Regions from separate parts of the Geobacillus sp. C56-T2 genome, predicted to be linked through region 2. Evidence: predicted binding sites of a transcription regulator. Region 2 holds the regulator's gene; each other region holds the start of a gene.

Region 1 (10,612 bases), 1.1 Mb from region 2:
CCCGCCTCATCGGACCAGAGCACGTCAAGCCGGGAGCGGTCGTCATTGATGTCGGCGTCAACCGGCTTGAAAATGGCAAACTGTGCGGCGACGTTGATTTTGAGGCGGTGAAAGAAGTGGCCGGCTATATTACGCCGGTGCCGGGCGGAGTCGGACCGATGACGATCACGATGCTTTTGCACAATACGATCGAAGCGGCCCGAGAGCTGGCTGCAAAGTGAGGGCAAGGATCCGTGGAAGTCAAATATGTCACGGTCGGGGCATTGACGAAGTACATCAAACGCAAGTTCGATGTCGATCCGCATTTGCGCGACTTATGGGTAAAAGGCGAGATTTCCAACTTTAAGCAGCATTCGCGCGGCCATATGTATTTTACGTTGAAAGACAGCCAAGGGCGCATTGCCGCCGTCATGTTTGCTGGCTACAACCAGCATTTGCCGTTTCGTCCTGAAGACGGGATGAACGTGCTCGCGCGCGGGGAAATTTCCGTCTATGAACCGAACGGCAACTATCAGCTGTATGTCAAAGAAATGCAGCCGGAAGGCGTTGGCAGCTTGTATTTGGCCTATGAACAGCTGAAGCAGCGGCTCGAGGCGGAAGGGCTGTTTGCGCCGGCCCATAAAAAGCCGCTTCCCGCCTTTCCGCGCTGCATCGGCGTTGTCACATCGCCGACCGGAGCGGCGGTGCGCGATATCATGACCACCATCCGCCGGCGCTATCCGTTGGCGAAAGTGATTTTATTTCCGGCGCTCGTCCAAGGGGAAGGAGCCGCCTCCTCGATTGCCCGCGCCATTGAGCGGGCCAACGAGTTCGGCGCGGTCGACGTCTTGATCGTCGGCCGCGGCGGCGGATCGATTGAAGAGTTATGGGCGTTCAATGAAGAAATGGTCGCGCGCGCCATTTTCGCTTCCCGGGTGCCGATCATTTCAGCGGTCGGCCATGAGACCGATTTTACGATCGCTGATTTTGTCGCCGATTTGCGCGCGCCGACGCCGACCGCCGCCGCCGAACTGGCGGTGCCGCACGTCGGTGAGTTGGCGGAGCGGCTCGCGGAGCGGAAATGGCGGCTCATCCGCGCCATGAAGGAACGGCTCGCCGCCGGCCGAGAACGGCTTGATCGTCTGCAAGCGTCGTACGCGTTTCGCTACCCGAAACGGTTGTACGAGCAAAAGGAGCAGCAGTTCGATGCCTTGCTTGAGCGGCTTCACCGTCAGCGCCGATCGTATGTCGACGAGAAGCATCGACAGCTGCGCGAGCTTGACTTGCGGTTATGGCGCCATCATCCGGCGGCGGAGCTTGAACGGGTAAAAGAGCGGCAAATCGCGGCCGCCACCGCGTTGAAAAAAGCGATGCGGTCGGCGTTAGAGCGCCATGCGTTCCGCTTTCGCTCCAATCTCGCCCGGCTCGAAGCGCTCAGCCCGCTTCGCGTCATGGAACGCGGCTATAGTTTGGTGTACAATGAGCGAGGGGAGCTTGTCAAACGGCTCAGCCAGCTTGCTGTCGGCGAACGTCTGTCAGTTCGAGTTCAAGATGGACGGGTGAACTGCCAAGTCATGGGAGTGGAGGAGAAACGCGATGAGTGAAGAAAAAGAGCTGACGTTTGAAGAAGCGATGAAGCAGCTTGAAGCGATCGTGGAAAAACTCGAAGAAGGAAATGTGCCGCTTGAGGAGGCCATCGCCTTTTTTCAAGAAGGAATGAAACTATCGAAACTATGCCACGACAAACTGCAGCAGGTGGAAAACAAGCTCGAGTATTTGCTGCGCGAAGACGGCGAGCTCGTGCCTTTTTCGCCGGAGGAGGAGTAACGGGTGGAGCAGCGGGAGATTGAACAGTTTTTAAACGGGCAAAAGCGGGCGGTTGAGGAGACGCTTTCCCGTTATATGGCGCGCCTCCGCGGGCCGGAGACGCTCAGGCGGGCGATGGCGTACTCGCTCGAGGCCGGAGGCAAACGCATTCGTCCGCTTTTATTGTTGGCGACCGTGCAGGCGCTTGGCAAAGATCCCGCCCTTGGTCTGCCGGTTGCCGCGGCGGTGGAAATGATTCATACGTATTCGCTCATTCACGACGACTTGCCGAGCATGGACAATGATGATTTGCGGCGCGGCAAACCGACGAATCATAAAGTGTTTGGCGAGGCGATGGCGATTTTGGCTGGCGATGCGCTGCTGACGTACGCCTTTCAGCTGATCGCCGAAATCGATGACGATCGCATTTCCCCTCCCATCCGCCTTCAGCTCATCGAACAGCTCGCGCAAGCGGCGGGCCCGGAAGGCATGGTGGCCGGACAGGTCGCCGATATGGAAGGGGAAGGGAAAACGCTTTCGCTTGCGGAACTGGAGTATATCCACCGGCATAAAACCGGGAAAATGCTGCAATACAGCGTGCGTGCCGGAGCGCTCATCGGCGGCGCCAGCACCGAGCAGCAGCGCGAGCTTGAGGCTTTTGCCGACCACTTAGGCCTCGCGTTTCAAATTCGCGATGATATTCTCGACATTGAAGGGGCCGAGGAAAAAATCGGAAAACGAGTCGGCAGCGACCGCGACAACAACAAGGCGACGTATCCGGGTCTTCTCACGCTCGCGGGTGCGAAACAAACGCTGCGGGTTCACATCGAAGAAGCGCAGCGCCATTTGCGGCAAGCGAAGGTGAATGGCGCCGCGCTCGCCTACATTTGCGAGCTTGTCGCAGCGCGCGACCATTGACACAGGGCGGCGGCCTTTCCTGTTCGATCAGGGCGAGGCGGCCGCTTTGTTTGTTGTTGGCGATGATCACGGGATAGCTTGACGGAAACGGCGGCGCTTAGCGGCAAAAGTCGATTTTTCGCGCCTGATCATGTATAATAATACTACCTGTATCATAGAAGAACCGGGCCGAAAAACGACGAAACGAAAGCGAGTGATCTTGGTTGGACGTAACAAAAATTGACCATCCGCGCGTCGTGAAAACGATGTCCATCTCCGAACTGAAACAATTGAGCGCCGACATCCGGCGGTTTTTAATTGAAAAGCTGTCGAAAACCGGCGGGCATATCGGTCCGAATTTAGGCGTCGTGGAGTTGACGATCGCCCTCCATCGGGAGTTTGACAGCCCGAAGGACAAGCTCATTTGGGATGTCGGCCATCAGTCATACGTGCATAAAATTTTGACCGGGCGCGCTGCCGAGTTTGATACGCTCCGGCAATACAAAGGGCTGTCCGGGTTTCCGAAGCGAAGTGAAAGCGAGCACGACGTGTGGGAAACAGGCCATAGCTCGACATCGCTGTCAGCGGCGATGGGAATGGCCATCGCCCGCGACTTAAAAGGAACCAATGAATACATCGTCCCGATTATCGGCGACGGGGCGCTCACCGGCGGCATGGCGCTGGAGGCGCTCAACCATATCGGCCATGAAAAAACGGATATGATCGTCATTTTAAACGATAATGAAATGTCGATCGCCCCGAACGTCGGTGCGCTGCATAACGTTCTTGGCCGGCTGCGCACCGCCGGCAAATACCAATGGGTGAAAGATGAGCTCGAGCTGCTGCTCAAGCGTATCCCGGCGGTGGGCGGCAAGCTGGCAGCAACGGCCGAACGGCTGAAAGACAGCTTGAAATATTTGCTCGTTTCCGGTGTTTTTTTTGAAGAGCTCGGGTTCACGTATTTGGGGCCGGTCGACGGTCACGATTTTGAAGACTTGCTCGAGAATTTGCGCTATGCAAAAAAAATGAAGGGCCCGGTGCTCGTGCATGTGATCACAAAGAAAGGGAAAGGCTACAGCCCGGCGGAAAATGACAAAATCGGAACGTGGCACGGAACGGGGCCATACAAAATCGAAACCGGCACGTTTGTCAAAACGAAGGAAGCCGGCCCGTCTTGGAGCGCGTTGGTCAGCGAAACGGTGCGCCGGCTCGCTCGCACCGATCCGCGCATTGTCGCCATTACCCCGGCCATGCCAGTCGGCTCGAAGTTGGAAGGGTTTGCAAGCGAGTTTCCGGATCGGATGTTTGATGTCGGCATTGCCGAACAGCACGCGACGACGCTGGCGGCCGGGCTGGCGACGCAAGGGATGAAGCCGTTTTTGGCCATTTATTCAACGTTTTTGCAGCGCGCGTACGACCAAGTCGTTCACGACGTCTGTCGGCAAAACTTAAACGTCTTTTTCGCCATCGACCGGGCCGGATTGGTCGGCGCTGACGGCGAAACGCACCAAGGGGTGTTTGATATCGCGTTTTTGCGCCATGTGCCGAACTTAGTGTTGATGATGCCAAAAGACGAAAACGAAGGTCAGCACATGGTGTATACGGCTATCCGCTATGACGGCGGGCCGATCGCCATGCGGTTCCCGCGCGGCAACGGACTTGGCGTGCCGCTTGACGAGGAGCTGAAAGAAATTCCGATCGGGACGTGGGAAGTGTTGCGCGACGGTCATGACGCGGCGATTTTGACGTTTGGCACGACGGTTTCGATGGCGCTCGAGGCCGCCGAAGAGCTGGCGAAAGACGGAATGTCTGTCAAAGTGGTGAACGCTCGTTTTATCAAACCGATGGATGAGACGATGCTTCACGATCTGCTTGAGCGTCGCCTGCCGATTTTAACGGTCGAAGAGGCGGTGCTGCAAGGCGGGTTTGGCAGTGCGGTCTTGGAGTTTGCCCATGATCATGGCTATCACGGAGCGGTCATCGAGCGGATGGGGATTCCCGACCGCTTTATCGAGCACGGCAGCGTTGGCGAGCTGCTCCGGGAAATCGGGCTGACGGCGGCTCATATCGTCGACCGGATCAAAACGATGGCGCCAAGAAAACAGAAAAGGGCTTGAAGACGATGAAGGAAAGAAAAGAACGAATCGATGTGCTGCTCGTGGAACGAGGGTTGGCGGAAACGCGGGAAAAAGCGAAGCGGGCGGTCATGGCCGGGCTCGTCTATGCGAACGGCGTCCGGCTCGAAAAACCGGGGGAAAAGGTGCCGGCCGACATCCCGCTCGAGGTGAAGGGCAATCCGCTCCCGTATGTCAGCCGCGGCGGTTTGAAACTGGAGAAGGCGCTGCGCGACTTTCAAATCGATATCGAAAACAAAATCGTTCTCGATATCGGGGCGTCAACGGGAGGGTTTACCGACTGCGCCTTGCAGCATGGGGCGAGGCTGTCGTATGCCGTGGACGTCGGCTACAACCAGCTCGCTTGGAAGCTTCGCCAAGACGAGCGCGTTGTCGTGATGGAGCGGACCAACTTTCGTTACGTGACGCCCGACTTGTTTACAAAGGGGCTGCCGGAAGTGGCCGTCATTGATGTATCATTTATTTCCCTTCGCCTCATTTTGCCGGTTGTCAAAACGGTACTCGTGCCCGGCGGCGATGTCGTCGCCCTTGTCAAACCCCAGTTTGAAGCCGGCAAGGAACACGTCGGCAAAAAAGGCATCGTCCGCGACCCCCGCATTCATCAAGACGTGTTGGAATCGATCGTTCGCTTTGCTTGCCAGCAAGGATTTGACGTCGTTCATCTGTCGTATTCGCCGATCACCGGTGGTGACGGCAACATTGAGTTTTTGCTGCACGCCGTCTATCCCGGTGAAGACCGAGAGGGAGAAAACCGCCTGGCAGCGCCGATCGCGGATGTGGTGAGCGAGGCGCACGCCTGTTTGCGCGCTGGAGAGGTGCAGGGAAGCGGCCAGTAGGCGGGCTACAGAACCGGTTTCATCGCGGAAAGAGCAGGAGGTGGCCGAATGTGAACAAAGGACAAAGGCATATTAAAATTCGCGAAATCATTATGAACAACGACATCGAGACGCAGGACGAGCTCGTTGACCGGCTGAGGGAAGCCGGCTTTCGCGTGACGCAAGCAACCGTCTCGCGCGATATTAAAGAGATGCAGCTTGTCAAGGTGCCGATGGCCAACGGACGGTACAAATACAGCCTGCCGTCTGACCAGCGCTTCAATCCGCTGCAAAAGCTGAAGCGGGCGCTTGTCGATGTGTTTGTCAAGCTCGATGGGGCGGGCAATTTGCTCGTGTTGCGAACGCTGCCGGGCAACGCCCATGCCATCGGCGTCCTGCTCGATCATTTGGATTGGAACGAAATCGTCGGAACGATTTGCGGTGACGATACGTGCCTCATTATTTGCCGGACGTCGAAAGACGCGAACAAAGTATCCCGCCAGCTGCTTTCCATGCTCTAAAAGGTTGGTGAAAAACCGCTGTTTGCCTTGGTCGATGATGGAACGCGTGAACATAGAAGCTGATGCAACCAGTTTTTCTACTTGAGAAACGATTCCAAGAAGCGGTTGCGTGAGTCAATCACCGGCCCCCTAAAAAGCCGTTGATGAGACGAATGTTCGAAGCGATCGGTTCACCGATTCGAACATATGTGCTATAATGGGTAGGGAGAACGGATCGGACAGGCAAGGAGTGATGGAATGCTCGCGGAACTGTCGATTAAAAATTTTGCCATTATCGAGTCGCTTTCGCTGTCGTTCGACAAAGGACTGACCGTGTTGACCGGGGAAACCGGAGCGGGCAAATCGATCATCATCGATGCGATTCATCTGCTGATCGGCGGCCGCGGTTCCGCCGAATTCGTCCGCTTCGGCGCGGAAAAGGCAGAGATCGAAGGGCTGTTTTTGCTTGACGATGACCGCCATCCGTGCTGCCAAACATGCGCCGATGCCGGCATTGATGTGAGCGACGGAATGGTGGTGCTGCGTCGCGACATCTTGGCCAATGGAAAAAGCGTCTGCCGCATCAACGGCAAACTGGTGACGACGGCGACCTTGCGCGAAATCGGGGCGACGTTGGTGGACATCCACGGTCAGCACGAACATCAAGAGCTGATGGACCCGGCGCGCCATCTGCCGCTGCTCGACGAATTTGGCGGCGCTGAAACGGCGGCGGCGCTCGCCGCTTACCGCGCTGTATATGAGCGGTACGAAACATTGGTGAAAAAAATCAAAAAACTGAGTGAAAACGAACAGCAAATGGCGCATCGTCTCGATTTGCTGACGTTTCAGCTGCGCGAAATCGAGCAGGCGGCGCTCGAGCCGGGCGAAGACGAACGGCTGATGGAAGAGAAAGTGCGCATCGCCAACTTCCAAAAAATTTACACGGCGATCCAGCGAAGCTATGAAGCGCTAGCCGGCGAGGGCCGCGGTCTCGATTCGATCGGGGAAGCGATGCGCCAGCTCGCCGATGTCGCCGCCATGGACGCCGCCCTCAAAGAGGCGCACGATGCGACCGCGAACAGCTACTATTTGCTCGAAGAGGTCCTGTACAAGCTGCGCGATCAGCTCGAGGAACTCGAGTATGACCCGCTGCGGCTCGATGCCATTGAAAGCCGCCTCGCCGACATTCAACAACTGAAGCGGAAATACGGGGCGACGATCGCCGACATTTTGCAATATGCTGAGACGATCGCCGAAGAAATCGAAGCGATCGAAAACCGCGAAACGCATGTGCACGAGCTCGAGCGGCAGCTGGCTGTGGTAACCGATGAATTGCTCGCCGAGGCGAAGCGGCTGACCAACGTGCGGCAGGCGCACGCCCGGCAGTTGTGCGAGCGCATTCACCAAGAGCTGAAAGACTTGTATATGGACAAAACGAAGTTTGACATCGTTTTTGCGAAGCGGGAAGGCCCGCTTGACGCCCCGCTGGTCGACGGCGTGCCGGTCAAGTTTCACGAAGACGGCGTCGACGTTGTCGAGTTTTACCTTTCCACGAACGTCGGCGAACCGCTGAAACCGCTCGCGAAAGTGGCTTCCGGCGGCGAGCTGTCGCGCATCATGCTCGCCCTAAAAACGATTTTTTCCAAGCATCAAGGCGTCACATCGATCATTTTCGATGAAGTCGATACCGGGGTGAGTGGCCGCGTCGCCCAAGCGATGGCGGAAAAAATTTACCGCATCGCCAACCAGTCGCAAGTGCTGTGCATTTCGCACTTGCCTCAAGTCGCGGCGATGGCCGACACCCATTTGCTGATCGCCAAGGAAACGGACGGGGAGCGGACGAAAACGGTCGTGAGAAAGCTGGATGAAGAAGAAAAAGTGAAAGAGATCGGCCGCATGATTTCCGGCGTGGAGATGACGGAATTGACGAAACGGCACGCCAAAGAGCTGCTCGAATTGGCGGCGAAAATGAAACAATAAGCCGCCCGGCGAGGAGGGGAATTCACGTTGAAATGCCCGGTCAAGGGCGAAAAACAAAGAAAGGCCCGGCTTTTGGTCGTTTGATGCGGGCCGGCTTTGGACGTGCGAGCTGCCCGGATGCAACATCCATTCCGGGCAGCTTTTTTATGTCGGCGGCGATTATATTTTCCCCCGTTCAGGCAAAATTAAAACTGTAACCGTTTTTGCATGGTGTAGGCGGGAGCGAGGAGAGTGAACGACATTGAAGAAAGAGATGGCGCGAACAATCGCAGGAGTGCTGCTCCTTGGCATCATAGCGGCCATCGGGTTGTCCAAGCCGATGAAGGAATATTGGCAAATCCCGAAACAGCTTGTTCTGTTTGAAGGCGATGCGGTCAAATGGAACACCGCCTCCCTTCCAGCGCAAGCGGCCGTGAATGTGCAAAACGCTCCCGAAACGCTCGAAGTCGAGCAGAAAAACGGTTCATTGGCAGTCAAGGCGAAACGGCGCGGACAAGGAACAATGGTGCTTGAAGTCGCCGGGATGCCGATTAAGCAAGTGGATGTCAAGGTGCTGCCGACGCTCAAAGTCATTCCCGGCGGGCAATCGATCGGCGTCAAGCTCAATACGGTCGGCGTTCTTGTCGTCGGCTACCATCTTGTTGAAACCGACCATGGAAAACAATCGCCGGGCGAAGCGGCCGGCATCCAAGTCGGCGACATCATTACCGGCATCAATGGCCAAAAAATTGAAAACATGAGCGACCTCTCCCCTTTCATTGAGGAAGCCGGAAAAACAGGAAAACCGCTTCATCTGCAAATCCTGCGCGATCAGCACGCCATGACGGCGAAGCTCGTTCCGCTGAAAGACAAACACGATGGTGTCTACCGCATCGGCCTCTATATCCGCGATTCAGCCGCCGGCATCGGAACGATGACGTTTTATGATCCGAAGTCGAAAACGTACGGGGCGCTTGGCCACGTCATTTCCGACATGGACACGAAAAAGCCGATCGTTGTCCAAAATGGGCAAATCATGCGCTCGACCGTCACCTCGATTGAAAAAGGAACGAGCGGGAATCCCGGTGAAAAATTGGCCCGCTTTGCCGACGGGGAGGAAGTGATCGGCACCATCACCGTCAACAGCCCATTCGGTATTTTCGGCAAACTGACGAAACCGCTGCCGGATGGCCCGATCACCAAGCCGATTCCTGTCGCTTTGGCGAGTCAAGTGAAGGAAGGGCCAGCGAAAATGCTGACGGTGGTCGAAAACGACAAAGTCGAACAGTTTGACGTGGAAATTGTCAGCACCATTCCGCAGAAATTTCCGGCGACCAAAGGCCTCGTGATTCGCGTCACTGACCCGCGTTTGTTGAAGAAAACAGGGGGAATCGTCCAAGGGATGAGCGGCAGCCCGATTATCCAAGACGGCAAACTTGTCGGCGCCGTCACGCACGTGTTCGTCAATGACCCGACATCCGGCTACGGCGTCCATATCGAATGGATGCTTCAGCAGGCAGGAATCGATCTATATGGCAACCAAAAGAAAGCGAGCTGACGATCGTCGGCTCGCTTTTTGTCGCGGCTTGCCCAACCGCCCGGCTGTGCGAAGGACAAGTGAAAAAAAGAAAAAACGAGCAAAAATATGGCCATTTTTGCATAGATATTTGGTGAAACATCCGTTAGAATGGAGGTGGGATCACGATTTTTCGACAAACGTCTTTTTTCGAAAAACGAACATTGTCTAATCGACCCGTTTTTTGTTATAATTTTATTTTCAAAAAAATAAAAGGATTTTCCGTTGTTGTTGTCGAATGTACGTTAACGGAATGCTACATAGCAACAAAATGCGGGGGAGGACGATTCATTTGAGCATTAAAGTGTGCATTGCCGACGATAACCGGGAACTGGTGACATTGCTTGATGAATATATTTCCAGTCAAGCGGACATGGAAGTGATTGGAACGGCATACAACGGCCAAGAATGCTTGCGCATGCTGGAGGAAAAACGGCCTGACATGTTGCTTCTCGACATCATTATGCCGCATTTGGACGGGTTGGCGGTGCTCGAGAAAATTCGCACCCATTTCGAACATCAGCCGAACGTGATTATGCTGACGGCGTTCGGGCAAGAGGACGTCACGAAAAAGGCGGTGGAACTTGGCGCCTCCTATTTCATTTTAAAGCCATTTGATATGGAAAACTTAGTCCATCATATCCGGCAAATTCACGGCAAAACGACCCCGATCGTCAAAAAGTCGCTGTCAGCGTACCAAACGCGCGACAATAAGCCGAAAAACTTGGACGCGAGCATTACGAGCATCATTCATGAAATCGGTGTTCCCGCCCATATTAAAGGCTATTTGTATTTGCGTGAAGCGATCGCGATGGTGTATCACGATATCGAACTGCTTGGCTCCATTACGAAAGTGTTGTATCCGGACATCGCCAAAAAATACAATACGACCGCCAGCCGCGTTGAACGCGCCATCCGTCACGCGATTGAAGTCGCTTGGAGCCG
Region 2 (10,612 bases):
CCCGGTAGTGCGCCTCGTTCACAGCCGCGAACTCCCGGTAGAGGCGCTGCTGTTGACGAAACGCTTGAATGATGGCCATCCCTTGCAACGACTCATTCAATTTGGCATTCAGTTCGCTCAGCCGCTCGCGCATGTCTTGATAAAATACCGAGCTGTAACGGCGATACGTGCGCATAATGAGCGCGATGGCCGGCAGAATGAACAGGCAAAACAACGCGAGCCGGACGTTGAGCACAAACATGGCGATAAACACGCCAATGACAAACAGACCGTTTTGCACAAACACCGCTAAAACGCTAATAAACATGTCTTTGATGGCTTCCGTGTCATTCGTGACCCGCGAGACGATGCTGCCGCCTGGCGTTCGGTCGAAATAGCTCATCCCAAGGCGGTGCACCTTGGAAAACACGTCCATCCGCAACGCTTGAATAATATATAAAGCGAGCCGCTGAAATTCAACAAGCTGAAAGTACGTGATCACGGTTTTCGCCCCGAGCACGCCGAGATAAGCGGCAGCCAACGCCGCCACCGGCTCAAAAGCCAGGCGGCCCGGCATGAGATAATCATCGATGAACACCTTCACCAAGTACGGTCCGGCAAGCTCGCCGGCCGTGGACAAAAGAAGAAGGAAAAACGCAAGCGCGGCTTCCTTTTTGTATCTTCCCATGTAAGAAAGCAACCGCCAAAGCACCCGCCGCTGTTCTTTGGCCGTCAACGTCTGCCCGTTCATGCCATCCCTCCGATCTGTGGTCCTTCCACGAACGCTTCGAGCTGTTGGCGCTGATGCATGTCGCGATACCAGCCGTCTTCGGTCACAAGCTTCTCGTGGGTTCCGGCCTGCACGATTCGTCCGCCATCGAGCACCACGATCCAATCGGCATGCTCGACCGCGCTTAAACGATGAGCGGCGATGATCGTCGTTTTGCCGCGCCGCTCTTGTTTTAAGGCGGCCAAAATGCGCGCTTCCGTTTTCGCGTCAACCGCCGACAACGCGTCGTCCAAAATGAGCACTTCCGGATTTGTCAACAGCGCCCGTGCGATCGACAACCGCTGTTTTTGTCCGCCTGACAAAGAAACGCCGCGCTCGCCGACAACGGTCGCATAGCCGTCTGGAAATTGAAGAATGTCCTCATGAATATGGGCGAGCTGCGCCGCCCGCACGATTTCCTTTTCCTCAGCCTCCGGTTGGGCGAAGGCGATATTGTCGCGCACGGAAGCCGAAAACAAAAAATGGTCTTGCGGCACGTAACCGATCGCCGAGCGGAGCGCCGACAGCGTGTAACCGCGAATGTCGCGGCCGCCGAAGCGAATTTCTCCGTCATAGCCGTCAAACTCGCGCAGCAACAGACGAAGCAGCGTCGTTTTCCCGGCCCCGGTTTTGCCGACAACGCCAAGCGTCGCCCCGCTCTTGAGCCGAAATCGAATGTCCGAAAGCGCCGTCCTCATCTCCCCAGGATAGGCGAACCGCTTGATGTCGTACTCGATGTCGCCGCGCGGGGGAACGTCGATGGCATCGGGAGCTTCCTGAATTTCATCCTGCTCGGCCAGCAGCGCCCGCACCCGGTCATACGAGGCGCGTCCGCGCTCAACGATGTTAAACAGCCAGCCGAACGCCAACATCGGCCAAATGAGCAAGCCGAGATAGGTGGTAAACGATACGAGCTCCCCAATCGTCAGTTCGCCGGTCAACACCATCTCGCTTCCAAACGCGACCGCGAGGAAAAACGACAGCCCGACAAGGAAGCCGATCGTCGGGTCAAAGAGCGCATCAATTTTGGCGACAGCGATATTTTTAGCCACCACATCTTCCGATTGACGGCGAAACGCCTCCACATCTTGTTTTTCATACCCAAACGCTTTGATCACCCGAATGCCGCTGATGCTTTCCTGCACTTTATCGTTGAGTGACGAGAACGCCTCTTGCGCCGTAACAAACCGCCGATGAAGGATCGCTCCGTAGCGGCTCGTCGCCACCGCCATCACCGGCAGCGGCAATAGACTGATGAAGGTCAACTTCCAGCTGATCGAAATCGCCATGGTCGCCAGCACAAATCCGCCGAGCGTCAGCGAATCGACAAGCGTCAAAATGCCGCTGCCGGCCGTTTGCTGGATCGCTTGCAAGTCATTGGTCGCGTGAGCCATCAGATCGCCGATCCGCTTCCGCTGGTAAAACGACGGCGACATCTTCGTAAAGTGTTCATACAGCTCATTGCGGAGCTGGCGAGTGAGCTTGACGGCCGCTCCGAAAATGCAAATGCGCCAAGCATAGCGAAGCCCATAGAGCGCCGCCGCCACAACGGCAAGGACGGCAAGCCAGCGAACAAGCACGCCGCGCGTCATCGTTCCATTTTTCATATGGTCAACCAAAATGCCGATCACTTTCGGCGGAACGGTTTCGAAAAAGGCGACGACCACAAGCAGCAACACACCGGTCATGTACGCTTTTTTCTCTTGGCGAAAAAACCAAAACAAGTCGCGAAACACGCGCACAGTCCCATCTCCTTCCTTCGATTGCCGAACAATCGCTATATCATTGTAACAAAAATGAAAAAATTTTGAAAGGACATTTTCGCAAAATAAAAAGACACTCTTCATCGAGTGTCTATGTTTCCTTATTTCAGCTGGTTGTTCATCATTTTCATCATCTGGTTGATTTTCTTCTGCGAAGGCGTCATGCCCATTTGCATCATCATCATCCGAATCATCTGTTCATTGATCGGCGGATTTTTTTTCAAATAATTGATCATCGTTTTACGGGCGATGAAAAACCCGATTGCCACACCGGCGATGAGCGCCAGCACGCCAACGAGAATCGTATCCCACATCGCAGCGATTTTCCTCCTTCTTGTTGTCTCTTTAACCAGTGTACTAAACGATGCGCCATTAGACAATATTCCGCCGCAAAAATCTTCACATTATGCGAATTTTCTCCCTGGCGCCGGCGCGCATAACCAATGGTAGTCAGCAAAATCGGCAGCCACCGCCAAAAACGTTGGCGCTAGTTTGGCGAGCGCCCGTCCGATGTCAGCAGCCAGCGCTGCGCTGTCGGCGACAAGCAACAGGCGGCGTTTTTGGACGACAAGGAGCGCTTCCTCGCCAGATTCATGGCGCAAAATGAACATATTGCGTTCCAAATTTTTGCCGACGCGTCCAGTGAACGATTGTTTCAAGCCGAGCTCGAGACGGGAAAACGACAACCGTTCGGTGATGAACTCCACTTGCTTGCGGCAAATCGCTTTTAACGGCGCTTTCGCGTGTTGATGCTCCCGTAGCAGTTCGACAATTTTTTCCGTCCGATGGCGATAATGCGCCGCCACTTCATCCTTCAACAAATAAATCCAATAACGAACCATGTTCGATCCCCCATTTCCGTTCCATCTGTTTTTATTATAGAAAAAGAAGGGGGAAAAATATGTCTATTGCCGGCAATTTTTTTCACTAACATTGTCGATTTTTGCGCGCAGCCTTTCAACCTGTGGCCGCTTGCGGCAAGGCTTGGCCCAGCCAGTTCAGCCGCGCCGCCGCGGCCCAACAACAAGCGGGTAACTGACGCGCGACATCCCGAACGTCGGCGAAGGCGGTTCAGCCGCACGGCCGCGGGCCAAAAAACAAGCCGCCCCTGCTGCGGCGCAAGGGCAGCTGTCCCGACTCTCTTCCGAATCTAACGAAGAAACTGGTCGATGTCCTCATCCGCCCAATGAACTAGGCGGTTGAGGTCGTCATCCGCCCAATAAACTAGGCAGTGGAGGTCGTCATCCGTCCGGAAGATCGGCTTTCTCCGCTCATTTTCCAAGCAGCGCTTTGACGCGGCGAACAACGTGGTCGACGGTAAAGCCGTACTCAGCCATGATTTTTTCTCCCGGTGCGGAGGCGCCAAACCGGTCGATGGCTAACACATCGCCCTCGTGACCGACGTAGCGCTCCCAGCCGAGCGAGGCGCCCATCTCAATGGCCAGCCGCTTCGTTACGGTCGGCGGGATCACTTCATCACGGTACGCTTTTGGCTGCGCTTCAAAGCGGTCCCACGATGGCATGCTGATGACGGAAACATGAATGCCTTCAGCAGCGAGCGCTTCTTGCGCGTTCACCGCCAGGCTGACTTCGGACCCGGTCGCCAAGAGCAGCGCCTCCGGAGCGCCGTTTTTCGCCGGTGAGACGACATAAGCGCCTTTTTTCACGCCTTCATACGCCAGCTCCGCCGTTTGCGGCAACGTTGGCACATCTTGGCGCGTCAACACGAGCGCAGTCGGCTTGTCTGTCGCTTCCAGCGCCAGCCGCCACGCTGCCGCGGTTTCATTGGCATCGGCCGGTCGGATGACCGACAAGTTTGGCATGGCGCGAAGCGAAGCAAGATGCTCCACCGGCTCGTGCGTCGGGCCATCTTCACCGACGGCGATGCTGTCATGCGTCAACACATACGTGACCGGCAGCCCCATGAGCGCCGCGAGTCGAATGGCCGGGCGCAAATAGTCGGAAAACACGAAGAACGTGCCCCCGAACACCTTCAATCCACCATGGAGCGCCATGCCGTTCAACGCCGCTCCCATGGCAAATTCGCGCACGCCAAACCAAATGTTGCGGCCCTCGTAGCTGCCCGGCAAGAAGTTGCCGCCGCCTTTGATGAGCGTTTTGTTCGAGCTCGCCAAGTCGGCCGAACCGCCAAACAATTGCGGCACCGCTTTAGCGATGGCGTTGATCACTTCCCCAGAAGACGAGCGGGTCGCTAGGCTTTTGCCCGCTTCATACACCGGCAGCACAGCTTCCCAGCCGGCAGGAAGCGTTCCTGCGATCGCTTGCTTCAACTGGGCGGCCAGCTCCGGATGCGCCTGTTCGTAAGCGGCAAAGAGCTCGTTCCATTCCGCTTCCTTTTTCGCTCCCGGTTCTTGCACGGTCTCCCGGAAATGAGCGTACACCTCTTCCGGCACGTAGAAATCTTCGGCGAACGTCCAGCGGTACGCTTCCTTCGTCAACTTCGCTTCTTCCGCGCCGAGCGGAGCGCCGTGAACGCCGGATGTGCCCGCTTTTGTCGGCGCACCGTAGCCGATCGTCGTTTTTACTTCAATGAGCGTCGGCCGGCTAAGATCGGCCCGTGCTTCTTCCAACGCTTTTGCGATTTCTTCAATGTTGTTGCCGTCCTCAACGCGCAAATATTGCCAGCCATAGGCTTGGAAGCGTTGGGCGACGTTTTCTGAGAACGACAAATTCAGCTCCCCGTCCAAGGAAATGTCGTTCGAGTCATACAGGACGATCAAGCGGCCGAGCTGTAAATGGCCGGCAAGCGACGCTGCCTCGCTCGCCACCCCTTCCATTAAATCGCCGTCGCCGCAAATCGCGTACGTATAGTGATCGATGATGGGAAACCCGTCGCGGTTGTAAGTCGCCGCCAAATGCCGCTCGGCCATCGCCATGCCAACGGCCATCGCAATTCCTTGCCCGAGCGGGCCGGTCGTTGCTTCCACTCCTGGCGTATGACCGTATTCCGGATGGCCCGGCGTCTTGCTTCCCCATTGGCGAAACTGTTTGAGATCGTCCATGGACACATCGTACCCGCTTAAATGAAGCAGGCTGTACAGCAGCATCGAGCCGTGCCCCGCTGACAGGACAAACCGGTCGCGGTTGAACCAGTTCGGATTGGCCGGATTGTGGTTCATCCATTTCGTCCAAAGCACATACGCCATCGGCGCCGCTCCCATCGGCATGCCCGGATGCCCAGATTTCGCCTTTTCGATCGCGTCGATCGACAGCGTTCGAATGGTGGTAATGGCTAATTCTTCGATTGAATGCGCCATCGTCTTCCTCCCTTTCATCAACATGGTGTCATTTACTATCATATAGAAAATGGGCTCCCTTGTACAACGTTTAGTTTCCAAACGAAGCATGGGAACGCCGCCGCGCGGCGCCAACACTTAATGGAGGCGCCGGCGTTGACTTTCTTTTAGCTTTTTCGGCGTGACATCGTTCCCGTTTGGATCGATGACCGTCACGGTATGAAGCATATCGGTCATCGCCTTGCGGAACGCCTGAATGTATTCGCGGCGCAACTTCGCCTGTTCGATCGTTTCTTCCGCCGTCAAGCCAGACGTTTTCGCCTTTTTGGCCAGTTCATTGATGCGGTCTAATTTCTGTTTGGCAAGCATCCGTTATCTTCTCCTATTCGTTAGGATGATCGTTCTCCGTTCTATGTTATCTGCTAAAACGCGAAGATGGCAACAATGACGCCTCGGCCGCCTTCCTCTGCCTTTCTATCGCTTCGCAGCGCGCCTTCCTTGCCGCTCGCCCGTATATTCGTGATCGCGCTCGGTGCCGGGCTCGTAGCCGCTGGGCTGTTCGGCTTGCCGCTCGTCCATATATTCCTGGTAGCGGCGATGAACGGTCGCTTTGGACGCCTCATAGCCAAAGCTTCGGAGCGTGGCGGCGATATCGGCAAACGTGAAACCGCGCGCGCGCAGGCGGACGATCTCTTCGATCGGCAGTTCGATGCGATCGCGCCCCGCGTTCTCTCCTTGGCGCCGCAAGTTCCGCTCCGGACGATAGCCGCGCGCGATGGCTCGCTGCATGCCGCGCTTGATTTTCGCGTTATGTAGTTTCCGCTGATACTCCTCGACGATCGCAATGATCGACAACACCATCTCATCGGCCTCGGATAGCGGCATCTCTCCGCGGTGGCTGGCGCTGTATAGCTTGACCCCTCGCTTTTTCAGGCAATGAAGCAGCGCCATGCGCGCATGGCCGCGCCCGAGCCGAGTTTCGTCTTGAACGAGCAAGACGTCCACGAGCCCCTCTTCACACAGTTCGAGCAGCTCGAGCACGCCGTCACGGTCAGCTTCATAACCGCTCGCCTGCTCGGCGATCACCTTGACCACCTCAAATCCGCTTTCCGCCGCGAGCCGTTCAAGCTCCTCCCGCTGCCGAGCCAGCGATGTTTCCTGCTCGCTTTTGTCCGTGCTGACGCGGCAATAAATGACCGCCCTCATGGCCATCCCTTCTTTCTTGTTACTGATTGGCGGCCAATGAACCGCCCCGCTTCGATTTTAACACGGGAATGACGATCTGTTCACCAGCTGTGAGACGGGAACTGCGAAGATGGTTCACCTCCACCACCCAGCGGATGAATTCGTCCGGCGATAAGCCGTGCTCCTGTTCATATTGCTTGGCCAACCCCCAAAGCGTATCGCCTGATGCGACGGTCACCGTCACATATTCCTGTTTATCGACCGGGCTGCCAGCGTAGATGAACGCAGCTGTGAAAAGCGTCATCAAAACTGAAAATACTAGATAGTGTAAAAACGTCTTCTTCATTTTCCCCACCCCAAAAAGAGAATGTTCGTTCGCTTTCCTTCATTATAATCAGGAACATTTGTTTGTGTCAACAAAAAATTCGAACTTATGTTTGTTTTTTCCCTTTCGGCATGATATAATGAAGGCAAATGACTTGCCGGAGGTGCAGGGAATGACGAAACTGTCGAAACGGCAGCAGCAAATTTTAGAGTTTATTAAGCAGGAAGTCAAAACGAAGGGCTATCCGCCGTCGGTGAGGGAGATTGGGGAGGCGGTCGGACTGGCGTCGAGTTCGACTGTCCATGGGCATTTGGCGCGGTTGGAAAGCAAAGGATACATCCGCCGCGACCCGACCAAGCCGCGCGCCATTGAAATTTTGGACAACGATGGCGGGAAGGAAAAAGAGGGCGAGGACATCGTCTCCGTGCCGATCATCGGGAAAGTGACCGCCGGGCAGCCGATTACGGCCGTAGAAAACATCGAGGACTATTTCCCGCTTCCGAAACGGCTCGCCGCCGGCGAAGAACAGCTGTTTATGCTTGAAGTGATGGGCGACAGCATGATCGAAGCCGGCATTTTGGACGGCGACTACGTCATCGTCCGCCAGCAATCATCGGCCCAAAACGGCGACATCGTCGTGGCCATGACCGAAGACAATGAAGCGACCGTCAAGCGCTTTTTCAAAGAAAAGGATCATATCCGCCTGCAGCCGGAAAACGCTCATCTCGAGCCGATCATCGTCCGCGATTGCACGATTCTCGGCAAAGTGATCGGCGTCTATCGCCTGATCGGCTAACGGAAGCGCAACGAAGACGGCGGACGGGGCGGACAAACGTCCATCACCTTGTCGGCTGACGCCGCGCGCCGCCGCAACGAGGCGGACGGGGCTTGAGCCAAAACCCGAACAGCGGGGTTGCCGGGTGTGAGCGGCCTGCCGCGGAAAAGGGCCGGTCCACAAGGCGGCATGGCAAAAGCGCGCGAGCCGAACAAGTTAGACCGCAGAAAAAAGGGCCAGTCCACAAGGTGTCTGGTTTCAGGGTAGGCACAACCAATCATGGGCCGGAAGCGCCGGTACCTATATAAAAGAGGGGCTGACCTAAAGGCTGTCTGCCTTCAAGATCGACGCAACCGATCGTGCGGCCGAAGCAGTCAGCACGTATATAGGGCAACGAAAGAGGGTATCCCGATCTTTTTGGGATACCCTCTTTTTGATTAGTACAGCTCCATGTATTGATCCAATTCCCATTGGTGGACGGTCGTCCGATACATATCCCACTCGATTTCTTTCGCTTCAACGAAGTGCTCGAATAAATGCTTGCCGAGCGCTTGGACGATCACTTCGTCGGACTTCAAGTTTTCAAGCGCCTCAATGAGCGTAGCCGGCAAATCGACAATGCCTTCTTCGAGCCGTTCTTCTTTCGTCATGACGTAAATGTTCCGATCCACCGGTGCCGGAGGGGTGAGTTTGTTGCGAATGCCGTCAAGCCCCGCCGCCAACAGCACCGCCATCGCTAAGTACGGGTTCGCCGACGGGTCAACGCTGCGCACTTCAATGCGCGTGCTCATGCCGCGCGAAGCCGGAATGCGAATGAGCGGGCTGCGGTTGCGCGCCGACCAAGCGACATAGCACGGCGCTTCATAGCCCGGAACGAGCCGCTTGTACGAGTTGACGGTCGGGTTCGTCACCGCCGTAAAGTTCGGCGCGTGTTTCAGCACGCCGGCGATAAACTGGCGGGCCGTTTCGCTCAACTGCAACTCGCCGTTCGGATCAAAAAAGGCGTTTTCCCCGTTGCGGAACAGCGACAAGTTGCAGTGCATACCCGAGCCGTTGATGCCGAAAATCGGCTTCGGCATGAACGTCGCGTGCAGCCCATGCTTGCGGGCGATCGTCTTCACGACGAGCTTGAACGTCTGAATATCATCGCACGCTTTGATGGCGTGGGCGTATTTGAAATCAATTTCATGCTGTCCTGGGGCAACTTCGTGATGGGACGCTTCGATTTCAAACCCCATTTCTTCGAGCTCAAGCACGATGTCCCGCCGGCAGTTTTCCCCCAAATCCGTCGGCGCTAAATCGAAATAGCCGCCGCGGTCGTTCAACTCCATCGTCGGGTGCCCTTTTTCATCGAGCTTAAAGAGGAAAAACTCCGGTTCCGCCCCTAAGTTGAACGCCGTGAAGCCGAGCGCTTCCATCTCTTTGAGCACGCGTTTTAAGTTATAGCGCGGGCAGCCTTCAAACGGCGTGCCGTCGGCATTGTAAATGTCGCAAATAAAGCGGGCGACTTTCCCTTTTTCCGCCGTCCACGGAAAGATGACAAACGTGTCCAAGTCAGGGTACAAATACATGTCCGATTCTTCGATGCGGACAAACCCCTCGATCGATGACCCGTCAAACATCATTTTGTTGTTCAGCGCTTTTTCCAGCTGGCTGATCGGAATTTCCACGTTTTTAATCGTGCCTAAAATATCGGTAAATTGCAGGCGGATGTATTTGACGTTCTCTTCCTTGACGATGCGCATAATGTCTTCACGCGTATATTTTGCCATCTTGAACCTCCTCACCGGCTCCGAAATCATTTCCCATCGTTAGTGAAAGAAGCGAGCGAGATCTCCTTGGCGAAGCGATGCGCGCTGAAACCGCCCGGCCTGAAGCAGCTCCGTCCGCAAAATTTCGCGCAGCTCTTCGTCCGACAGCTTCGGCTTTCCTGCCTTGTCGACTTTTTCCGGCTGTTCGTGACGCCCTTCCTGCCGCGCGGCAAAAATGCGCTTAATTCCAGCGAGGTTGACGCCTTGATCAATCAAGTCTTTAATTTCAAGCAAACGATCGATGTCATTGAGCGAAAACAGCCGCCGATTGCCTTCGGTGCGCGCCGGCGTGACGAGGCCGTGCTCTTCGTAATAGCGAATTTGCCGGGCCGATAAGTCCGTCAGCTGCATCACAATCCCGATCGGAAACAATGGCATGGAACGACGAATTTGGCTGCTCATGCCAATTCCTCCTCGCTTTTCATACCTTTATTTTATCATAATGTGAAGAAAACAGTCAATTATATGTTACCTTTTCTCACAAACAAATGAGCTGCTGTTCCAGCAAGCGGTGAACAGCGGAGCAAACGGCGATTTTGACATGAGAATACGTCAATCCGCCCTGCACGTACGCCACGTATGGCGGACGCAGCGGCCCGTCCGCCGTCAGCTCGATGCTGGCGCCTTGCACGAACGTGCCCGCCGCCATGATCACTTGATCCTCGTAGCCGGGCATGTCGCTCGGGTACGGAGTGAAATGGGCGTTCACCGGGGAAGCCGCTTGAATGGCTTGGCAAAAAGCAACCAT
Region 3 (10,612 bases), 600 kb from region 2:
CGAATGGATCGATCCGCTTTTGGTGATTTGTGCGGGTACGATCAGCGACCATTGCCCGTCTTCAAGCTTGCTGTCCATCAGCCGGATCGCTTCCACGTCCGCGAGCAGCAGCCCGCGCATCCGAAACGGTTCAAGCAACTTTTGCACCAGCTTCACTTCGTCATCGACCCACTGTTTCGCTTGAACGATCGGATTGTGAATATGGAAATAAAGCACTCCCGCCGGAAGCGCCGGCTTTCCGACCAATTGTTCGGCATACGTCAATACAATGTCCAAATACGTGAACATTTGCAGCGCCAGCCCATAGTATACTTCCGCTATATCAAGCGCTTTGGCACTCGATTTGTAATCGATGATGCGAAGCAGCACCCCTTGGCCGCTTTCTGCTTTGTCAATGCGGTCGATCCGCCCGACGAGTTCCATCGTCGTTCCGTCGCGGAGCCGAAAGCGAAGCGGTGGCAAGTCGCCGCCCGGTCCAAACGACAGCTCCATCCCAACCGGAACGAAGCCGCTCGCCCGCGCGTGCTCGCTTAGCACGTACGCCGTGCGGGCGACCACGTTTTGCAGTTTCCGTTTCATATATTGATAGCGAGATGAGCTTGCTAGCACTTGCCGCTGAATGAGCGGGGCAATCCGCTCAACAGCCTCGGCCGACAGCCGCTCGCATTCCAGCTTTGACAATTTGCTCCATTCGACATGCCGTTCACGGAGCTGGTCGGCGATTTGCTTGATGGCAGCGTGAAACAACTGCCCGACATCGGGAGCCTCAAGCCGAAAAACATGGCGCTCTTTCAAACGCAGCCCGTGCGAGGCAAAGTGAGCGTACGGGCATTTTTGAAACTGTTCCATGCGCGAGACGCTCGCTTGAATCTTTGTTCCGTACAGCCGCTCGCTCCACCGTTTTTTCAGCGGCGCCGCTTTGTTCGTATAAAAGAGGGCGGAAACGGCATGCTGCACGTCTTTGCGCCACTCCGGATGGCGGACGAGCGCGTTATACACTCCCCACCACAACGGATCGATGCGATAATTCCGCTTCCACACCCGCAGTTGGCTGACCAAATACGTTTGCGTCGCCCTCCGGACGGTGACGAAGGCTTCCGCCTCCTCCTCCGGAACATCGAACGGGTCATTGCTGCATAACTTCACCGGCGCCAGCGGGAACAAATTCTTCAATTGTTGAATGAGCGGGGACGGCATCAGCGCCTTTCCTTCGCCGTCAGCGAGCGGATAGGCGACGTACAGACGGCGGCGCGGAGCCACGAGCGCCAAGTAGACGAAAAACGGATCATAAAACAGCTGCTCCCGACTTCCGGGGGCTAGCGACACGCCGAGCGCGCGCAATTGTTCGCGCTCGATCTCGGCCATCAGCCCTTCTTCCTTCACTTTGGCCGGAATGACGCCCTCGTTGACGCCAATGACAAACGCGTACTTGATGTCAAACAGCCGCGAACGATCCAGTTGGGCGATAATCACTTGATCGAGCGCCGGCGGAACGAGCGAGAATTCGAGGCGATCGAGCCCGGCTTCAATGATTTTGGCAAACTCGGCGAGCGGAAGAGACTCGGTGCCAAGCATTTCCACATATTGATCGAGCAAGTCAACGACCGCGTTCCACGCTTGTTCGTGCTGACGCGCCTCGATTAAGCGCCCGGCCGCTTCGGCTTCGGCGCTCATTTTCTCGAGTTTTTTTGGAATCTGCAATTCTTCGAGAAAGAGATATAACGCCGTGCAAAGCCCGCGTCCATCCGAAGCCCGGTGCAAGCGGCGGTCAAGCCGGCGAAGCGGGGCGGTCAACACCTCGCGCCACCGGTTCAACTCATCTTCAAACTGCCGCTCTTCGTCAGTCTGCGGCACATTCAACCCGTCAAGCGCTTGATAGCGGCGGTACGTCCAACGTTCGCCGCTCGTCCACTGATCCCCTTTCACTCCATGGGCAAGCACGTAATTTTCCAGCTTGTCCGCCGCCTCGCGCCACCAGGCCGCGTCTTCGTCAGCCGGAAAAAGCAAATCGGTTTTCACCGCCCGAAACACCGCCTCGTAGCGCCAGCGCGTCACGACGGTTTCGAGCGCGGCGCGTACGAGCTCAACGAGCGGATGGTAGTGCATCGGCTCTTTCTCATCCATGAAGGACGGGATGCCAAAGTCAAAAAGTACCGTTTTGACCACATCGCGATATGATTCAAGATCGCGAATGATCAAGGCAATGTCGCGATAGCGCGCTCCCTCATCGCGGACGAGGCGAATGATTTCGCGAGCAACCGCCTCCACTTCCGCCCGCCGGTTGGCTGCTTCGTAAATGCAAACCGCATCGGTCTTTTCCTCATACGGAATCAACGGACGATGGTGAAATTGCCTTTCCAAATGGGCAAGCGCGCTGCTTTCATGCCGGCGGTTTTCCGTAAGCACGACCGGCTCTTCGATCAATACGCCGCTGCTGAGCGCGAGTGCGCGCAGCTGTTGATACGTTTGCGCCGGCAAATAAAACAGATCGAGCGCATCCGGCACGCCATCGTCATATGGCCGGTCAATGGTCAAAGAAACGGTGACGCGTCGGCAATGGCGGAGAAGCTGTTCGATGACCGCGTATTCCTGCGGCGCAAAATGATGGAATCCGTCGATATAAATCTCAGCGTCACGCAAATAAACGGAGTGCGGAATTTGTTCAGCGAGCAAGCGCAAATAATCTTCCGAATCGAGATAATGGCCGCTCAGGCTTCGTTCGAGCTCGCCATAGACGAGCGCGACATCGCTTAGTTTGTCGGCGAGCAGCCGCCGTCCCGGTTGATTCGAATCGGCCGTAAGCGCCTCGGCGTGGCGGCGGAGCTCCCCCGGCGTCAGGCAATATCGTTTGCATTCGGCGATCATGTCGTGCAGCTGCTCAATAAACCCTTGTTTGTCCGCCGCGCGTCCGAACAGTCTAAGCTCCTGCCGGCGCTGTTCAATAATGTTGCGGATCATCATTTGCACGCCAACATCATGCACGTGATAGCGGTTCATGCCGCCGGTTTCTTGCAGCACGCGCCAAGCGAGGCGCGTGAAACTGAACACTTGGGCACGGATCATCCCGTCCGTCCCTTCTGTATGTATTAGGGCGTATTCGCATTGAAACGTCATTTGTTCCGGAACGAGGTAAACGATCGTTCGTCCTTGTGGGCTTTCTTTCAGCATGGTTTGTATTTCGCCCAGACAGGCGGCCGTTTTCCCGCTCCCCGACCGCCCGAGCAAAAACCGAAGCGACATGGCTCTTACCACCATCCGTTTCCTTTATTTTCTTTATTTTAGCACATACGTTCGCTTTTGGAAAGAAAAAAGCGCTGCCTCATCCAGCGTGACATACTCCCGCCAGCTACGCTGACGCTTTTTTGGGCCTTTCTTTTTAAGATGGAACCGAAATTCATCTCCCTTTCACTATTGTTTCGAAGTGGGAGACGTCTTCCGGTGGTCCGTTAAAACTGGAACGCGAACTCGTTCAGCGGCCAATAGCGAAGATCGACTTTGCCGACGATTCGGCTGATTTTCACGAAGCCGAAATGCCGACTGTCCCAACTGCCCAAACGATTATCGCCAAGGACAAACACACAGCCAGGTGGCACCCTCGTTTTTCCTGTCACTTCCTCAAGCGTAAAATCACCGGTCAGCTTGCCTCCGGCTAAGCTTTGCTTATACGGGCGCAAATACGGCTCATCCATCCGTTTCCCATTGACATACAACACATCGTTTTTATACTCAATCCGGTCGCCCGGCAAGCCAATGACGCGCTTGACGTAGTCTTCGTTTCTCGTGGCGTGAAAGACGATCACATCAAACCGATGAATCGGACCGATGTCATAAGACAGCTTGTTGACAACGAGCCAATTGCCGCTCTCTAACGTTGGCATCATCGATTTTCCTTCAACGATATAAGGACTGAACACAAACAAACGGAGCGCAACCGCAAGGCAGACGGCTGTCATCCACAGCCACCGGCGCCCTTGTTTCTCTTTCCGTTCTGTCACTCTCCGTCCCCCTCGCTTTCGCGTTTTTCCGTCAGTGAAAACCTCGCTTCGACCCGCTTTCCGGCATACCAAAGAAGGAAAACGGCTGCGGCGATCATCGCCGTCCGCAGCGGCTGGCGGACGAGCGCCACCAAGTCGTAGCCGATGAAACTGATCGTAAACACCATGATCATCTTTCCGAGAAGCACAGCCAGTATAAACTGCTGCCGACTGATGCGCGACAGCCCGGCGACAATGTTGACAAGCGCCGACGGGGTGAACGGAAAACAATACAGCAAAAACAGCGGCCCGAATCCGTGCCGTTCAATCCAATGCATAAACTGGCGCACCTTCGGATGACGGCGGACAAAATGAAAAAAGCGCTTTTGCCCCACTTTCCGCGTCAGCCAAAAAACGAGGAGCGACCCAAGCGAGGCGCCGAACCAAGAAATGAAAAATCCTTTCCACAACCCAAACGCCGCTGCATTGGCCATGACAAAAACAACCATCGGCAAAATCGGAAAAAATGATTCCAAAAGCGTCGCCGCGATGCCGGGAAGCACGCCGAAGGAGCGATACTGTTCAAGCAAAGCAAGAATGTGATCGAGTGTGAACCATTGTTTGACGGTTTCCATGTCCATGTATCTTTCCCCATTCAAATGCTGTTTATATGTCTATTTTACACCCCTAGGCGCCCAATTTGAACTCACCTTTGCAAAATCACGTCTGTTTTTCCTGCTGCATGCGGAATATGTACTGGAGTTTGCGTTCTCGCGCTTCCATCCGTTCGGATAACTTCGTCCGCAGTTGGGCGGTCCGGTGCAATTGATTGATAAACGACTTGCAGGAAACATCGAGGGAGACACTTTTTCCGTTGCGGAAGTACACGATGGTCTGTTCATATTTGGCAGGTTCGTATCGATAGACGTGCATGTGCGAAAGCCAAACGCAGCGGAAATCTCGTGGAGAAGCGGTTGGAAATACGTAAATTTCATTGGACGGTTCGATGGCGATCGGCGCCTTATGGGTGATGCCGATAATGGCTTTTGTTCCCTCTTTCCTCCCCCGGTAGCTGCTCCCGTAATAATCACAACTCTGTTTGACGATATCGGTCGGCGTTTTTTTCACAATGTACTCGCCATCTTCCTCGATGACTTTCGCATACACGTCGCTGTTCAAAAAGTAGGGGAGAATCGCCATCGTATATCGACTGACGATGAACTGTTCAAGGACAATGAACTCGTTGATCTTCATCGATCCATCTCCTTTCCTGTTCGCTCACTATTTTCTATCATAACACAAGTAGTTATATTTTTCTATATTTTGAAAAAGTTAAGGTTCTTCATTAAAAGTTGTACTGGATTTTTTCATTACACATCTTAACTTATGCATCCACGAAAGAACAGGGAAATCAATCATTTTTTGCATACACCTGTTTAGAGAAGTTCACTGTCTGTCAAGTACACGTTTTGATGACGAACCAAAGTTAATGAAAAAAACCCATGACGCTGGTCATGGGTCGGTTTAGGCGTTCTCAAACGTTTGACCGATTTCTTTCATCGCCAAATATTCATTCGCTTGTTCCAGCGCCGTATGTTCGCCGACAGAGTCGCCCGCGTACGTTTCCTCATTCATTCCCCATTGTTCAAAATGGAGATCGGTGCTGACGCGGAATTCGGCCGGCATTACCTCCGGCAGCTCGCTTTTGTCCTTTTTCATCGCATCGCCTCCTGCCTATATAGCATGCGCCGTCTTTTTCCTTTTATGCGCTGCACTTGCAGCCAAACCAAAAAAATGAGGTTGTCCCGAAGGATCGGGACCCCCTCTTTCGCAGTGATCGGCGCATCGGCTTTGTGTTTCATGCGATATGCGATGCTATCTTGAAGGCAGACAACCGTTTCGGTCCGTTTCGTTCAAGCCTTTGTAAACTGTTCTTCCTCGGTCGATCCTTTCAACGCGACGGTCGACGACTGGCCGCCGGAGATGACTTGGGCGACTTCATCGAAATAGCCGGTGCCGACTTCGCGCTGATGGCGCGTGGCCGTATACCCGTACTTCTCAGCGGCAAACTCGGCTTGCTGCAGCTCAGCGTACGCCGCCATGCCGCGCTCCTTGTAACCGCGCGCCAGTTCGAACATGCTATAGTTGAGGGCATGGAACCCGGCCAAAGTGACGAACTGGAATTTGTATCCCATTTTCCCAAGCTCTTGCTGGAACTTCGCAATCGTTTCATCATCCAGCTTTTTCTTCCAGTTGAATGATGGCGAGCAGTTGTACGCCAACAGCTTGCCCGGGAACTTCTCGTGAATGGCTTCAGCAAACTGCCGTGCTTCCTCCAAGTTCGGTTCGCTCGTTTCGCACCAAATGAGATCCGCATACGGCGCATAGGCCAAACCGCGGGCGATGGCCTGATCGAGACCAGCCCTCGTGCGGTAAAACCCTTCCGGCGTCCGCTCGCCCGTAATAAATTCTTGATCGCGCGGGTCGATGTCGCTTGTGATCAAATCGGCGGCATTGGCATCGGTGCGGGCGATCAGCACCGTCGGAACGCCCATCACATCGGCAGCGAGGCGCGCCGCAATCAAGTTGCGCACCGCCGTTTGCGTCGGCAACAGCACTTTGCCCCCTAAATGCCCGCATTTTTTCTCCGATGACAACTGATCCTCAAAGTGGACGCCAGCCGCTCCCGCCTCAATCATCGCTTTCATGAGCTCAAACACGTTCAGCTGGCCGCCGAACCCAGCCTCGGCATCGGCAACGATCGGCACGAAATAATCGATATCGCCGCTGCCTTCCAAATATTGAATTTGATCCGCGCGCTGCAATGCTTGGTTAATGCGTTTCACAACGTGCGGAACGCTGTTGGACGGATACAAGCTTTGGTCCGGATACATATGCCCGGCGAGGTTGGCATCGGCCGCCACCTGCCAGCCGCTTAAGTAAATGGCTTTCAGCCCCGCTTTCACCTGTTGCACCGCTTGATTGCCGGTCAGCGCGCCGAGCGCATGAACGTAATCTTCCGTATTTAACAGCTGCCATAACTTCTCGGCTCCGCGCCGAGCGAGCGTATACTCAATATCAAGCGAGCCGCGCAACTTAATGACATCTTCCGCGCTGTACGGGCGAACAATTCCTTTCCAGCGCTCCTCATTTTTCCAACTTTCCTCCAATTGACGAACACGTTCAGCAAATGACGCCATTTTCCTTTCCCCCATCTCTTGTTATATTACATTATTTTTATTTACGGTTTTATTATATAACAGTTAAGAAAAAATGCAAGCCCTTTTTTGAAACTTTTCTCAATTAAGAAAATAGACGCATAACGTTCATAAAAACGGCATTTTTTCTGTCCATCATTTTGGTATGATCAATAGTAGAGGAGTGATGATGATGAAAAAATGGTATATGATCGCCGCATCGCTTGTGCTCGTTGGCATCGGTGCCGGCATCTTTTACTTCGCCGTCTACAAGCCGTCTGCTATGCGTCTGCCGGATGGCGTGACGATGGAAACGGCGTGGGGAGCCCCTTATTCCTTTGACGACTTGCCGCCAAAAGTTCGACTCGTCGAATTCATCTATACGAACTGCCCGGATATTTGCCCGAATACGACGATGCAAATGGCCAAACTGCGCGACCGGCTGCAAAAAGCCGGAGTGTTCGGGCGCGATGTGGAATTCGTCACGATCACTATCGACCCGGCGCGCGACACGAAAGAAAAACTGCAAGCATACGCAAATGCATTTGGCGTAACTGGCGATGGGCAAGGATGGGTGTTTTTGCGCGGCAGCGAAGCGGTGACAAAAGCGATGGCAGACGCTTTCCACTTCCAATACCGTGACCCGGGAAACGGCATGATGGTGCATACGTCGCTCGCTTACTTGCTCAATCGCGACGGACGGGTCATCGAACAGATCGACATGGGGGGAGCGTCACGATTTCGTGTTGATGATGTGTACGAAACGATTATGGATGAATTGTCGTGACGGTTTTGTACAGGTGTAAAAAAAAGAGGGCATTGTCTGCCCTTTTTTCATTGAAGAACGCCGAACCTTTCACATCAACATCGAATAGCAACTAAGCACGACAACCGCAGCAAGCACGACAACAATAACATTCGCACCGAGCCAGGCGGCCGCCACCGCCGCCGCAAAACCGATCACCCCAAAAAGAACGTCGTCTTGAATGAAAAAAATATCAGGGATAATCAGCGCGCCAAGTGCAGCATACGGCACATTTTTCAGCACCCCTTGCCAAAACGGCGGCAGCTCGACGCGCCCAAGCAGCACGAACGGCAACATGCGCGGCAAATACGTGACGATCCCCATGCCGAGAATCATCCAAACGATCGCGTTATTCATCCTCATTCTCCCCCTTCTTCGCCAGCCACTCGACGACGACTGCGGAAAGAAGCGTCGCCAGCACGATCGACCAGCCTTTAGACAGATGAAAGACAAGCGTGCCGAGCGAGTTGAACACGGCCGCTAACCCTGCGAGCCATACCGTTTTCCGCTCCTTTTTCAGCGCTGGAACAAGCAAGCCGATAAACATGGCGTACAAAGCGACCGACATGCTCTCTTGTAAGCTTTCCGGCAAACTCGCCCCGACAGCATAACCGATGCCGGAGTTGACGACCCAGCTACCGTACGCCATCATGATCAATCCAAACATATACGAAGCGCTGACCGTCCCCTCTTTCATGGCCGCAACGGAAAACGTTTCATCGGTGATGCCAAACGCATACAGCGCCTTTTTCCAAAGCGCATCCGCCTCCGCTTTTTCGTTGAGCGAAGCGGACATTAAAAAATGGCGAATGTTTAAAACAAATGTTGTTAAAATGATTTCAAATATGCCGGTACCGACGGAAAGCAAGCTGAGGGCAATATATTGCGAGGCGCCGGCAAAAACGACGACGCTCATCAGCACCGTTTCTGCGAGCGTCAGCCCGGTCGTCTTAGCGAGCAGGCCAAATGTCAGCGCGATCGGCATATAGCCGATGGCGATCGCCACCCCCGCCTGCACCCCTTGGCGAAACGGCGCCATTTTCCTAGCCGTCCATGTCGTTTCCATCCATCCATTCCCCCGTTTCGCTAGTTTCATATGTTTATTGTCTAAAAATCGCTGTCATTTCGCAACCCGAACATAGGTCAATTCTTTTATCCTCTTAACTAGAAGGCCGGTGAAAAACCGCTGTCGCACCCCGATCGGCGGCATTTTCATTCAGAAAAGAAATCGGATTCTACAAAGTTTCTCTAATTGGGGAATTGATGGGATCCGTAACATTTTACACTAAATCACCAGCCTCCTAGATGGCTGGTGAAAAACGGTTGTTTCTCTTGAGCAATGGGGGAACGTTTGAAAGACGATCCTAATGCGACAGGGCTTTTCTATTTGAGAAACGGGCTTGATAAACGGCTTGTCCCTTAAATCGCCAGCCCCCTAGGAAACTCCCGCTTTGGCACAAAGCGGGAGTAGGGGAGAAACTCCATCTATGATATAATCGAATTGGTTCATTATGTGCGCAATTGAAAAGGAGTGGGCTATTGTGTCAGTAAAACCGTACGTATTGACCGAACGCGGCGTTCTCCGCTATGAGCAGGTGACGTATCCGATGGAAGAGCGCGGCTTGCAGTTCGGCGACGGCGTCTACGAAGTCGTGCGCCTATACAATGGAACGTACATCTGGTTAGAAGAACATCTCGATCGTCTGTATCGTTCGGCGGCCGCTATTCGCCTGTCCGTCCCGTTCGCTCCCGAAGAGCTGGCCGCGCGGCTCGAGGAGCTCCGCCGCTTGAACGATGTGCACGAAGATGCCATTTTATATTTGCAAGTGACGCGCGGAAGCTTTCCCCGCGCCCATGCTTTTCCGGCGGAAAACCGCCCGAACTTGTATGCCTACATCGAGCCGATGGCGCGGAAAAGAAACGAAATGACGCGTGGCGTGCGCGTCATTGTGACCAAGGATGTCCGCTGGGAGTATTGCTATATTAAAAGCTTGAACTTGTTGCCAAACGTGCTGGCCAAGCAAGAAGCGGTCGAGCGCGGGGCATTCGAAGCGATTCTCCACCGCGATGGCATCGTCACGGAAGGAAGTTCGTCGAACATTTTTCTCGTCAAAGCTGGGACGGTATATACCCATCCTGCCACCGAGCGGATTTTAAACGGCATCGTCCGCACGAAAGTGAAGCAGTTTTGCGGAGAGCTTGGCATCCCGTTCATGGAAGAAGCGTTTTCGGTCCACGACCTCGCCCAAGCCGATGAGCTGTTTTTAACGAGCACCACCTCGTCCATTATTCCGATCATCCAAGTGGACGACACGACGATCGGCAGCGGCCAGCCGGGAGCCGTCACCCAATCGTTGCAAGCCGCCTACCAAACGGCAACGCAGCCGGCCGCGCGCAACGCCTAGTGGGCCCACCAATGAAAAGCGAGGTGTCCCGCTCCTCTCGTTCGGGGCACCTCGCCTCGTCTATTGGCTGAGGACCGCGCGATCGCTCGCAAATTGACTGCCGCGAATGCGTTGAAATTCAGCAAGCAGCCGTTCGACGGTCAGCTCCTCCTTTTCCTTTCCTTCGGCGGCAAAGATGATTTGTCCGCCATCCATCATAATGAGCCGGTTGCCAAGGCGAATCGCCTGCTC

Evidence for each region. Region 2 encodes LexA, which represses DNA repair genes until DNA is damaged. Its sites were predicted from a motif close to CGAACATATGTTCG; they were not measured.
Region 1: recN (DNA repair protein RecN) is a predicted target of LexA. The motif match lies at 6,333-6,346, and genes of this name have one in related genera.
Region 3: addB (helicase-exonuclease AddAB subunit AddB) is a predicted target of LexA. The motif match lies at 3,281-3,294, and genes of this name have one in related genera.

What each region holds. Positions count from the first base shown of each region.
Region 1 is NZ_VJWB01000001.1:2,329,328-2,339,939, reverse strand. It holds gene folD (bifunctional methylenetetrahydrofolate dehydrogenase/methenyltetrahydrofolate cyclohydrolase FolD) at 1-221, shown strand, start outside; gene xseA (exodeoxyribonuclease VII large subunit) at 234-1,583, shown strand; gene GC56T2_RS11635 (exodeoxyribonuclease VII small subunit) at 1,576-1,806, shown strand; gene GC56T2_RS11630 (polyprenyl synthetase family protein) at 1,810-2,703, shown strand; gene dxs (1-deoxy-D-xylulose-5-phosphate synthase) at 2,907-4,799, shown strand; gene GC56T2_RS11620 (TlyA family RNA methyltransferase) at 4,805-5,653, shown strand; gene ahrC (transcriptional regulator AhrC/ArgR) at 5,704-6,153, shown strand; gene recN (DNA repair protein RecN) at 6,391-8,112, shown strand; gene spoIVB (SpoIVB peptidase) at 8,354-9,649, shown strand; gene spo0A (sporulation transcription factor Spo0A) at 9,939-10,612, shown strand, end outside.
Region 2 is NZ_VJWB01000001.1:1,262,231-1,272,842, reverse strand. It holds gene GC56T2_RS06460 (ABC transporter ATP-binding protein) at 1-730, opposite strand, end outside; gene GC56T2_RS06455 (ABC transporter transmembrane domain-containing protein) at 727-2,490, opposite strand; gene GC56T2_RS06450 (YneF family protein) at 2,613-2,825, opposite strand; gene sirA (sporulation inhibitor of replication protein SirA) at 2,916-3,353, opposite strand; gene tkt (transketolase) at 3,783-5,789, opposite strand; gene GC56T2_RS06435 (DUF896 domain-containing protein) at 5,907-6,137, opposite strand; gene GC56T2_RS06430 (YneB family resolvase-like protein) at 6,243-6,974, opposite strand; gene yneA (cell division suppressor protein YneA) at 6,994-7,299, opposite strand; gene lexA (transcriptional repressor LexA) at 7,451-8,074, shown strand; gene glnA (type I glutamate--ammonia ligase) at 8,491-9,825, opposite strand; gene GC56T2_RS06410 (MerR family transcriptional regulator) at 9,865-10,266, opposite strand; gene GC56T2_RS06405 (methionine gamma-lyase family protein) at 10,343-10,612, opposite strand, start outside.
Region 3 is NZ_VJWB01000001.1:658,532-669,143, reverse strand. It holds gene addB (helicase-exonuclease AddAB subunit AddB) at 1-3,240, opposite strand, end outside; gene lepB (signal peptidase I) at 3,447-3,995, opposite strand; gene GC56T2_RS03405 (TVP38/TMEM64 family protein) at 3,992-4,615, opposite strand; gene GC56T2_RS03400 (competence protein ComK) at 4,695-5,228, opposite strand; gene GC56T2_RS03395 (hypothetical protein) at 5,499-5,693, opposite strand; gene aceA (isocitrate lyase) at 5,888-7,174, opposite strand; gene GC56T2_RS03385 (SCO family protein) at 7,365-7,958, shown strand; gene GC56T2_RS03380 (AzlD domain-containing protein) at 8,028-8,333, opposite strand; gene GC56T2_RS03375 (AzlC family ABC transporter permease) at 8,326-9,042, opposite strand; gene dat (D-amino-acid transaminase) at 9,518-10,381, shown strand; gene GC56T2_RS03365 (ABC transporter ATP-binding protein) at 10,442-10,612, opposite strand, start outside.